One region of the Cellulosimicrobium sp. ES-005 genome, then DNA from elsewhere that is predicted to be linked to it. Evidence: predicted binding sites of a transcription regulator. Region 1 holds the regulator's gene; the other holds the start of a gene.
What was found. The regulator Rex, encoded in region 1, represses fermentation and respiration genes when NADH is low (regulators of the CRP and FNR family bind a similar motif). The targets are predictions, from matches to a motif close to CTTGTGAANNNNTTCACAAG.
Positions count from the first base shown of each region.

Region 1 (4,646 bases):
CGCTGGAGCGGCGACGCGACGACGACGGCGAGGTCCGCGCGGGGGCGGGACGCGCCGTCGGGCCCGGGCTCGCCCGCGAGGTGCGCGGCGACGCGGCGGGCCATCTCGTGGCCTCGCTCGGAGAGGTGGTAGCCGGGGATGCGGCCGTAGAGGACGCCGTCGGGGTTGTGGACCTCGCCGTGGCGCAGGAGGTGGACGATCGTGGAGACCATGCGCACCAGTGTCCCGCACTCCCGGCCCTGACCGGCACCCGCGGGCCGGCGGCTCCCGGAGCGACCCGGGTCAGGAGTCGCGGTCGGCCTTGCACGCCTCGGCGACGGCCGCCATCGCCTCGCCGAGCGCCCGGAACTGCTCCGGCGTGAGCACGTCGACCATGAACCGGCGCACGGCGGCCACGTGGGCCGGAGCCGACGCCACGAGGACGCGGTAGCCCTCGGTCGTCATCTCGCAGTTGACCCCGCGGCGGTCGCCCGTGCTCGCCGAGCGCCGGACCAGGCCGCGCGCCTCCATGCGCGCCACGGTGTGGGTCACGCGGCTGCGAGACCGGGCGAGCCCGTCGGCGAGGGCGGACATCCGCAGCGTGTGGTCCGGGCTCTCCGAGAGCCGCACCAGCAGCTCGTACTCGTTGAGCGACACGTCCGACCGCTCCTCGTGGTCGCGCCCCAGCGACTCGATGAAGCGCACGGTCCCGTCGAGGTAGGCGCGCCACAGGCGCTGCTGCTCGGCGTCGAGCCAGCGCGGCTCCGCGCTCGCGGCCGCGGTGGTCCCGCGGGCGGTCGTCGTCAGCTGGTGGTCGACGTCGTTGCTGGTCATGGGTCCTCGGGCGCTGGCGGACGGGGGCGGGTTCAGGGGTGGAACCTCGCCGAACATTGTTCCACCTCACCGGGAATAGACGGATCACCCCCTGCTGTTGATACGCACGTACGAAGTTGAACCTTCAACCAAGTTCGGTCCCCCGGGACCCTCGACCCCTTCAGGAGCACCCATGGCCACGCCGCTGCCCGCCGGGCTCAACGCCGGTACCTACGCCCTCGACTCGTCCCACTCGCAGGCGGCCTTCACGGTCCGCCACGCCGGCATCTCCAAGGTGCGCGGCACGCTCGCCATCACGGCCGGCACCATCACCGTGGGCGACGACCTCGAGTCGACCTCCGTGACCGCCGAGCTCGACGCCGCGTCCGTGAGCACGGGCGACGCGAACCGCGACAACCACCTGCGCAGCGCGGACTTCTGGGACGCCGAGAACAAGCCGACGTGGACCTTCGCGTCGACCAGCATCTCCGGCGACGGCGACGACTTCGTCGTGGCGGGCGACCTGACCATCAACGGCGTGACCAAGCCGGTCGAGCTCGAGACCGAGTTCGCGGGCACCGCGACCGACCCGTTCGGCAACGCGCGCGCCGGGTTCGAGGCGACCACGGAGATCTCCCGCAAGGAGTTCGGCCTCACCTGGAACGCCGCGCTCGAGACCGGCGGCGTGCTCGTGGGCGACAAGATCAAGATCGCCCTCGACGTCTCGGCCATCAAGCAGGCCTGACGACCGGCTCCCGGGGCGCTCTTCCCCGGGACCGTTCCCCGAAACACTGCACCCCCGGCAGGGGTGCCGCCCCGAGGGGCCGCGTGCGCGAGCACGCGGCCCCTCGTCGTTCAGCGGTCCTGCGCCTCGGCGAGCGCGCGCGCCTGGGAGTGGAACGCGAGGATCTGCAGCTCGCTGCCGACGTCCACGCCGCGCACGTCGACGTCCGCGGGCACCTGCAGCGCGCGCGGCGCGAAGTTGAGGATCTCCCGCACGCCCGCCGCCACGACCCGGTCCGCGACGGACTGCGCGTGCGCTGCCGGCGTCGCGAGGACCACGATCGACACCTTCTCCCGCGCCACGACCTCCTCCAGCGCGTCGACGTGCTCGACGACGAGGCCCGCCGCCCGCGTGCCCACGACCTCCGGCGACGCGTCGAGGAGCGCCGCGACGTGGAAGCCCCGCTGCTCGTACCCCGAGTAGTTCGCGAGCGCGTGCCCCAGGTTGCCGATCCCGACGATCGCGATGCGGTGCTCGTCCACGAGCCCCAGCGCCTCGGTGATGTACTGCGCGAGCGAGTCCACGTCGTAGCCCACGCCGCGCGTGCCGAACGAGCCCAGGAACGACAGGTCCTTGCGGAGCTGCGCCGGACCGACGCCGGAGAGCTCGGCGAGCTCGACCGACGACGTCGTCGCGACGCCCCGCGCCACCAGGTCGCGCAGCGCCCGCAGGTAGGACGGGAGCCGCGCCACCGTCGCGCTCGGGATACCCGGCGCCGTCACCTCACCGACTACCTGCTCAGCCACCCGTCACCCCGTCGTCCTGGGACCGTCCTCGTCGACGGTCGCGCTCCACCGGGAGGAATCATCCCAGGTCCGCGCGCGCCGTCGAAATCCGACCCACCGCGCGGGCGAGCCGGCGGGCGTCCACGCGCCAGAACCCCTGCTGCACGCCGCCGACCGTCACGACCGGGACGTACTCGCCGTACTGCTCGCGCAGCGCCGGGTCCGCGTCCGGCGCGTCCACGTCCACCTCCGCCCACGCGACCCCCGCCTCGGCGCACACCGCCGCGACGACGGCGCGCGCGTCGTCGCACAGGTGGCACCCCGCTCGGCCGTAGAGGAGGACGGGAGGGGCCGGCGCGTCGGAGGTGCTCACGCCTCCCAGGGTACGAGGACGCGGCCCCGGGCCGAGCGCGGGACCGCCTAGAGTGGGGACATGGCGACGTCTTCCGGTCCGGGCCCCGTCCCGACCCCCGGGTCGACCGCCTCCGAGGCCGCGCTCGACGCCGGCCGCACGCCCCCCGCACCCGCGCACCGCACCGCCGCCTTCTTCGACGTGGACAACACGATCATCCGTGGCGCGTCGTCGTTCCACCTCGCCCGCGCGCTGTACCAGCGGGAGTTCTTCTCGACGCTCGACATCGTGCGCTTCGCCGTGCACCAGGCGCGCTACCTCCTGTTCGGCGAGAACAAGCAGCAGATCGACCGCATCCGGTCCCGCGCGCTCGCCCTCATCGCGGGTCGCTCCGTCGCCGAGGTCACCGCGATCGGCGAGGAGGTCTACGACACCGTCCTCTCGCTGCGCATCTACCCCGGCACGCGCCGCCTGCTCGACGAGCACCTCGCCGCCGGCCACCAGGTGTGGCTCGTCTCCGCGACCCCCGTCGAGATCGGCGAGCTCATCGCGCGCCGCCTCGGCACGACCGGCGCCCTCGGCACCGTCGCCGAGCACGAGGACGGCTTCTACACCGGCCGCCTCGTGGGCGACATGATGCACGGCCGCGCCAAGGCCGCCGGGGTGCGGGCGCTCGCCGAGCGCGAGGACATCGACCTCGACGCGTCCTACGCCTACGGCGACTCGCTCAACGACGTGACGATGATGGAGGCCGTGGGGCACCCGTGCCCCATCAACCCCGACGCCCGCCTGCGCCGCCACGCGCAGGACGTCGGCTGGCCCATCCGCGAGTTCCGCGGCCGACGCCGTCGCGTCGCCCGCAGCAGCGTCCGCACCGCGAGCTGGGCCGGCGCCGCCTGGGCCGCCGCCCTCGTCCTGCGCTCCGTCCGCCGCGCCGTCGACCGCCGCATCTCGCGCCTCTGACCACCCCGCTCCCCCGAGCCGGCGCCCTCGCCCCCGCGAGAGAGAACCCCGGTCCCGCGAGGAAGACCCCTGGCCCGCCGAGGAAGACCCCTGGTCCCGCGAGGTAGAGGCCTGGTAGGCCAGGGCTCCACCTCGCGTGATCGTCGGAGACGCGTCGAGCCCGGTCCCTCGGGAGGGGCCGGGCTCGACGGCGGGTCGGCGCGTCAGGACGCGCGCGACGTCACTTCTTGTTGCGACGCTGGTGACGCGTCTTGCGAAGCAGCTTGCGGTGCTTCTTCTTGGCCATGCGCTTGCGGCGCTTCTTGATGACGGAGCCCATACGGTCCTCGCAATGCTCGAGCGGCGTGTCGGTCGGCGACCGGTCGACCGGCCGCGTGTGGTCCACGGTTGATCGGGGCGCCCGGCGACCACGAGGGCGCCGCGAGCCGACCAACACGAGAGAAATCCGCCCCCTAGACTACCCGCTCGCGCTCGTGCCCCGGTACGCCGCCCGGCGCGCGGACCCGCACGACGCCCCGGGCATCCCGGGGGACGACCGCCTCAGTCGAAGTGCGGGTCGAGGCCGAGCAGCGGGAAGACGGCGCGGCGCGTGGCCGCGACGGCGCGGTCGACGTCGTCGTCGGGGTCGTAGCCGCTGCTCCAGCGGCGCACGTCGACGGGCGGGCCGAAGGCGAGCGGGGCGTCGAACCCGGCGACCTCGGCGACGCGGGCGCGCCACTCCTCGGGCAGCGGCTCGCCCGCCGTCACCGGCCGGTGCACGACCTCCCCCACGACCGCCGTCCACACGAGCGGCACGACGCGCGCGATCGCGTACCCGCCGCCGCCGAGCGCGAGCCAGCGTCCGCCGGTGAGCTCGTGCGCGAGGTCGTGCACCTGGGCGAGCGCCGTGCGCTGGGCGTCGACGGAGACGTCGAGGTCGGAGAGCGGGTCCTCGCCGTGCGCGTCGCACCCGTGCTGGGTGACGAGGACCTCGGGCCGGAACGCCCGCAGCACCGGCGGCACGACGGCGTCGACCGCCCGCAGCCAGCGC
Region 1 is NZ_CP159290.1:4,067,459-4,072,104, reverse strand. Features, by position in the region: gene ABRQ22_RS18170 (histidine phosphatase family protein) at 1-212, opposite strand, end outside; gene ABRQ22_RS18165 (MarR family transcriptional regulator) at 283-813, opposite strand; gene ABRQ22_RS18160 (YceI family protein) at 986-1,537, shown strand; gene ABRQ22_RS18155 (redox-sensing transcriptional repressor Rex) at 1,648-2,322, opposite strand; gene ABRQ22_RS18150 (glutaredoxin family protein) at 2,381-2,674, opposite strand; gene ABRQ22_RS18145 (HAD-IB family hydrolase) at 2,735-3,616, shown strand; gene ABRQ22_RS18140 (AURKAIP1/COX24 domain-containing protein) at 3,837-3,935, opposite strand; gene ABRQ22_RS18135 (acetoin utilization protein AcuC) at 4,157-4,646, opposite strand, start outside.

Region 2 (4,646 bases), 2.2 Mb from region 1:
GGGACGGCGTGACGCGCGGTGCTCCGCGGGGCGGCCGATCGACACCATACCTAGAGGTAGGTATGGTGACAGCCATGACGACGACCGACGCCCGTGCGCGCCTCGTCGCCGCCGCGCAGGAGCTGTTCTGGGCCCAGGGCGTCGGCGCGACCAGCCCGCGCGAGGTCCTCGCCGCGAGCGGCGTGGGCCAGGGCAGCCTCTACCACCACTTCCCCACCAAGCACGACCTCGCCGCGGCGGCCGTCCACGCCACGACGACCGCCGGGCTCGACGCGGCGCACCGCGACCTCGACGCTGACGGGACCGCCGTCGAGCGCCTCGTCCGCTACCTCGAACGGCCGCGGCCCGCGCTCGCCGGGTGCAAGGTCGGGCGCCTCGTGAGCGACCAGGCCGTCATGGACGACGCCACGCTGGCGGCGGAGGTCCGGACCTACTTCCGCGGGCTCGTCGACCTGGCCGCCGCCGTCCTGGCGGAGGACGGGCTGCCCGACGACGCCGCCCGCGACCGCGCGCTCGCCGCCGTCGCGATCGTGCAGGGCGGGTACGTCCTGGCACGCGCCCTCGACGACCCCGACGCGATGACCGCGGCAGCCCGCGGGTTCGTCGCGCTCCTGGACCCTCGACCCGCCGACCCGCCGGAGGACGCATGACCGCCGCACCCGACCGCCCGTCCCTGCGCGAGCGCCTGCGCGCGCTGCCGGTGCTCGGCGCCGACCTGCCCGGCCTCGACGTCGACGCGGCACCCGACGAGCCCAGCACGCTCTTCGTCGACTGGCTCCTGGAGGCGATCGACGCCGGTCTGCCGGCACCGCACGCGGCAACCCTCTCGACCGCCGACGCGAGCGGCCGGGTCGACGCCCGGACGCTGATCCTCAAGGACGTCGACGGCGACGGCTGGGTCTTCGCCACCCGCGCCGACTCGCCCAAGGGCCTGGCGCTCGCGGAGAACCCGAACGCCGCGCTGACGTTCTTCTGGCGCGAGCACGGCCGCCAGGTGCGGGTGCGCGGTCCGGTGGTCCCGCTCGGCCCCGACGCGTCCGCCGCCGACTTCCTCGCGCGCTCCGACGCCTCCCGCGCGACCGCGCTCGCGGGACCGCAGAGCGACCCGCTCGCGTCGCAGGACGCGTACCGGACCGCGTGGGACGCGGCGCTCGCACGGGTCCGCACCGAGCCCGGACTCGTCCTCGACGCGTGGACCGCGTACGCGCTGGAGCCCACGAGCGTCGAGTTCTGGGCGTCCTCGCCCGAGGGCCAGACCCGCCTCCGCTACGCCGCGGCCGCGGACACCCGGACCGCAGCACCCCCCACCTGGACGAAGGAGCTCCTGTGGCCCTGACCGGAACCAGCCCGCTCGCGCTCCCCGACGTCGAGGACGCGCGCCACGACGCACGGTCCGCGCTCGCCGCCGTCACCGCCGCGACGCGCACCCTCGGCGACGACGGCCTCGCCGGCCCCTCGACCCTTCCCGGCTGGTCGCGCAGCCACGTGCTCGCGCACGTCACGGCGATCGGCGAGGCCATGGCCCGCCAGGCGGAGCACGCCGCCCGCGGCGCGCTCGTCGAGGTGTACGACGGCGGAGCCGCCGGCCGCGAGGCCGGCATCCAGGCGGGCGCGGGCCGGTCCGTCGCCGCGCACGTCGTCGCGCTCGAGGCGCTCGCCGAACGCCTCGACGCCGCGTGGCCGGAGCCCGGGTCGTCCGGGTGGGACGCCCCCGTGACCTACCGCGACGGGACCGTCGCCGACGCGCTCGTCGCATGGTGGCGCGAGGTCCGCGTCCACGCCGTGGACCTCGACGCCGGGATCGGCCTCGACACCTGGCCGCGCTCCCTCGACCTCCACCTCCTCGACTTCCTCGGGGTCCGGCTCGCGGACGACGTCGTGGTCGAGCTCGCGAGCGAGCCCACCGTGCTCGGGGTGGGTCCGGGCGGCCTTCGCCTCGCTGCCGAACCCGGGATCTCTCCCGACTCGGAGACTCCCCTGGGGAGCGACCCCGGGTTCGACGCGCGAGCCGGTGTCGTCGTCCGGGGTCGCCTGACCGACGTCGCCGCCTGGCTCGCGGGCCGCGCCCCCGACGCCGCACCCCTCGCGTTCCGCTCCGGCGAACCGGTCGCCCTTCCCGAGATCAGCCCCTGGCCCTCCCCGTACTCGCCGCCGCGGTAGACCCGCGTCGGGGTTCGACGCGTGGCCGGGTCTCGGGCGCGAGCCGAACCCGCCGCTCGAGCGGCGGAGCCTCTGAGCCCTCCGCGACCTGCTCTCCCTCGGCGGACGGGGGTCCCGGGGTGCGGGTGAGACGTCCGGCCTGTGCCGGTCGGGACGTTCGTCCCGCGAAAGTGTGACGCACGCCCGTGACGGAACGCACACTTAGTGCACTCTTTCACAAGCGTAGAATCGGAGCGTGTCGAGTCGAGCGAGCAACCCCGCAAGCAGCGCAGACCAGATCGACGTAGCCCTCATCGGCGGTGGCATCATGAGCGCCACGCTGGGAGCCCTCCTCAAGGTCCTGGAGCCTTCCTGGACCGTGCGCATCTACGAGCGTCTGGACGCCGTGGCGCAGGAGTCGTCGAACCCGTGGAACAACGCCGGGACCGGCCATGCCGCCCTGTGCGAGCTGAACTACACGCCGGAGAAGGCGGACGGCTCGATCGACATCACCAAGGCGGTGAAGATCAACGAGCAGTTCGAGGTGTCGCGCGAGTTCTGGCACCACCTGCTCACCACCGGCGCCCTCCCCCAGCCCGCGAGCTTCATCTCCCGCACGCCGCACATGACATTCGTGCGCGGCGCGGAGAACGTCGACTACCTGCGCCGCCGGTTCGAGACGCTGCGCCGGCACCCGCTCTTCAGCGAGCTCGAGTTCAGCGACGACCCGGCCGTGATCGCCGAGTGGGCCCCGCTCCTCGTCGCGGAGCGCGACGGCGACGAGCCGGTCGCGGCGACGCGCGCGACGAGCGGCACGGACGTCGACTTCGGCGCCCTCACGCAGCAGCTCGTCGACTACCTCGTCTCGCAGGGCACGCAGCTCTACCTCGAGCACGAGGTGAAGAACCTCAAGAAGACGAAGGACGGCCGCTGGCGTCTGACGGTCAAGGACCGCTCGTGGAACGCCCCGAAGCGCCGCTCGACGGTCGAGGCGCGGTTCGTGTTCGTCGGCGCGGGCGGTGGCGCCCTGCCGCTGCTCCAGGCCGCGGGCATCCCCGAGGCCAAGGGTTACGGCGGCTTCCCCATCAGCGGCGAGTTCCTGCGCACCGACAGCCCCGAGCTCGTCGCGCAGCACCAGGCCAAGGTGTACGGCAAGGCCGACGTCGGCTCCCCGCCCATGTCCGTCCCGCACCTGGACACGCGCGTCGTCGACGGCAAGACGTACCTGATGTTCGGCCCCTATGCCGGGTTCAGCCCCAAGTACCTCAAGAAGGGCAAGTACCTCGGGCTGTTCACGTCGCTGCGCCTGCACAACCTCGGCTCGATGGTCGGTGCGGGCCTGAAGAACCTCGACCTCACCCAGTACCTGGTCGGCCAGCTCCTGGCGAGCCCGGAGACCAAGTTCACGGCGCTCCAGGGCTTCATGCCGACGGCGCACCCCAAGGACTGGGAGACCATCACCGCCGGCCAGCGCGTGCAGGTGATCAAGAGGGACAAGGACGGCAAGGGCGTCCTCGAGTTCGGCACCGAAGTCATCGCCGCCGGCGACGGCTCCATCGCGGGCCTGCTCGGGGCCTCGCCGGGCGCGTCGACCGCGGTCCCCGCGATGATCGACCTGCTGGAGCGCTGCTTCCCCGCGCGCTTCACCAAGTGGCGCCCCGAGCTCGCGACGATGATCCCGAGCCTCGGCCACGCCCCCTGGGAGGCCGAGGAGCTCGAGGGTCTCGACCAGCTCACCGGCGGCGCGGACGTCGACGCGGTCGGCTCGCGCGCCTGACCAGGATCTGACGCCCCTCCCCCACGACGGCCCGGACCTCCACGAGGTCCGGGCCGTCGCGTCTCTGTCGCCACGTCTCTGTCGCCCCCTCTCTGTCGCGGCGTCTCTGCAGCCGCCTCCTTGCCGTCCTGGCCGTCTCGCGTCCGTCGTCGTGCGTTCGCCGCGGGCACCGACCGCGTCAGCGCGGGAGCGGCACGCGCCGCGCCGCGCTCGGCGGACGCCGGTTCGACGTCGGCGGCTCGGCGAGCGTCGCCGACGCCTGCGCCGGGGCACCCCGCACGCCGTCGCGCACGGCAGGGTTCGGGACGACGCGCCGCAGGACGAGCTCGGCCGCGACCGCGTGCGGGTCGACGTGCGCGCCCTGCGCGTCAGGGCGCGAGGCCGCCGCCCGCAGGTCGGCGTCGAGACGCTGCGCGTCGCGGTCCGGGCGCTCGCCGTCGACCGACCGGTCGCCCCACGCGCCGGCACCGGGCCACGCGCCGTCGGACCCCGCGGGGAACCACGGTCGCGCGGGGTCCTCGCGCCGCACCGCGAGCGCCGCGACGGTCGGGCCGACGACGAGGAGAAGAACCACCACACCCCAGAAGATGTCCATGCCCCCACCCTTCCGCCGGGCGGCTCCGCCGACGAGTGGCAGGACTGACACCTCTCGACAAGATCCCGCCACGGGCGTAGCGTGCCGTGCATGGTGCACTCCGTCGCTGCCGTCGTGTGCGATGGCCTGGCCCCG
Region 2 is NZ_CP159290.1:1,433,486-1,438,131, reverse strand. Features, by position in the region: gene ABRQ22_RS06135 (helix-turn-helix domain-containing protein) at 75-650, shown strand; gene ABRQ22_RS06130 (pyridoxal 5'-phosphate synthase) at 647-1,336, shown strand; gene ABRQ22_RS06125 (maleylpyruvate isomerase family mycothiol-dependent enzyme) at 1,327-2,160, shown strand; gene mqo (malate dehydrogenase (quinone)) at 2,396-3,916, shown strand; gene ABRQ22_RS06115 (hypothetical protein) at 4,095-4,511, opposite strand; gene ABRQ22_RS06110 (helix-turn-helix domain-containing protein) at 4,602-4,646, shown strand, end outside.
Region 2: a site for Rex is predicted at 2,362-2,381, ahead of mqo (malate dehydrogenase (quinone)). Genes of this name have one in related genera too.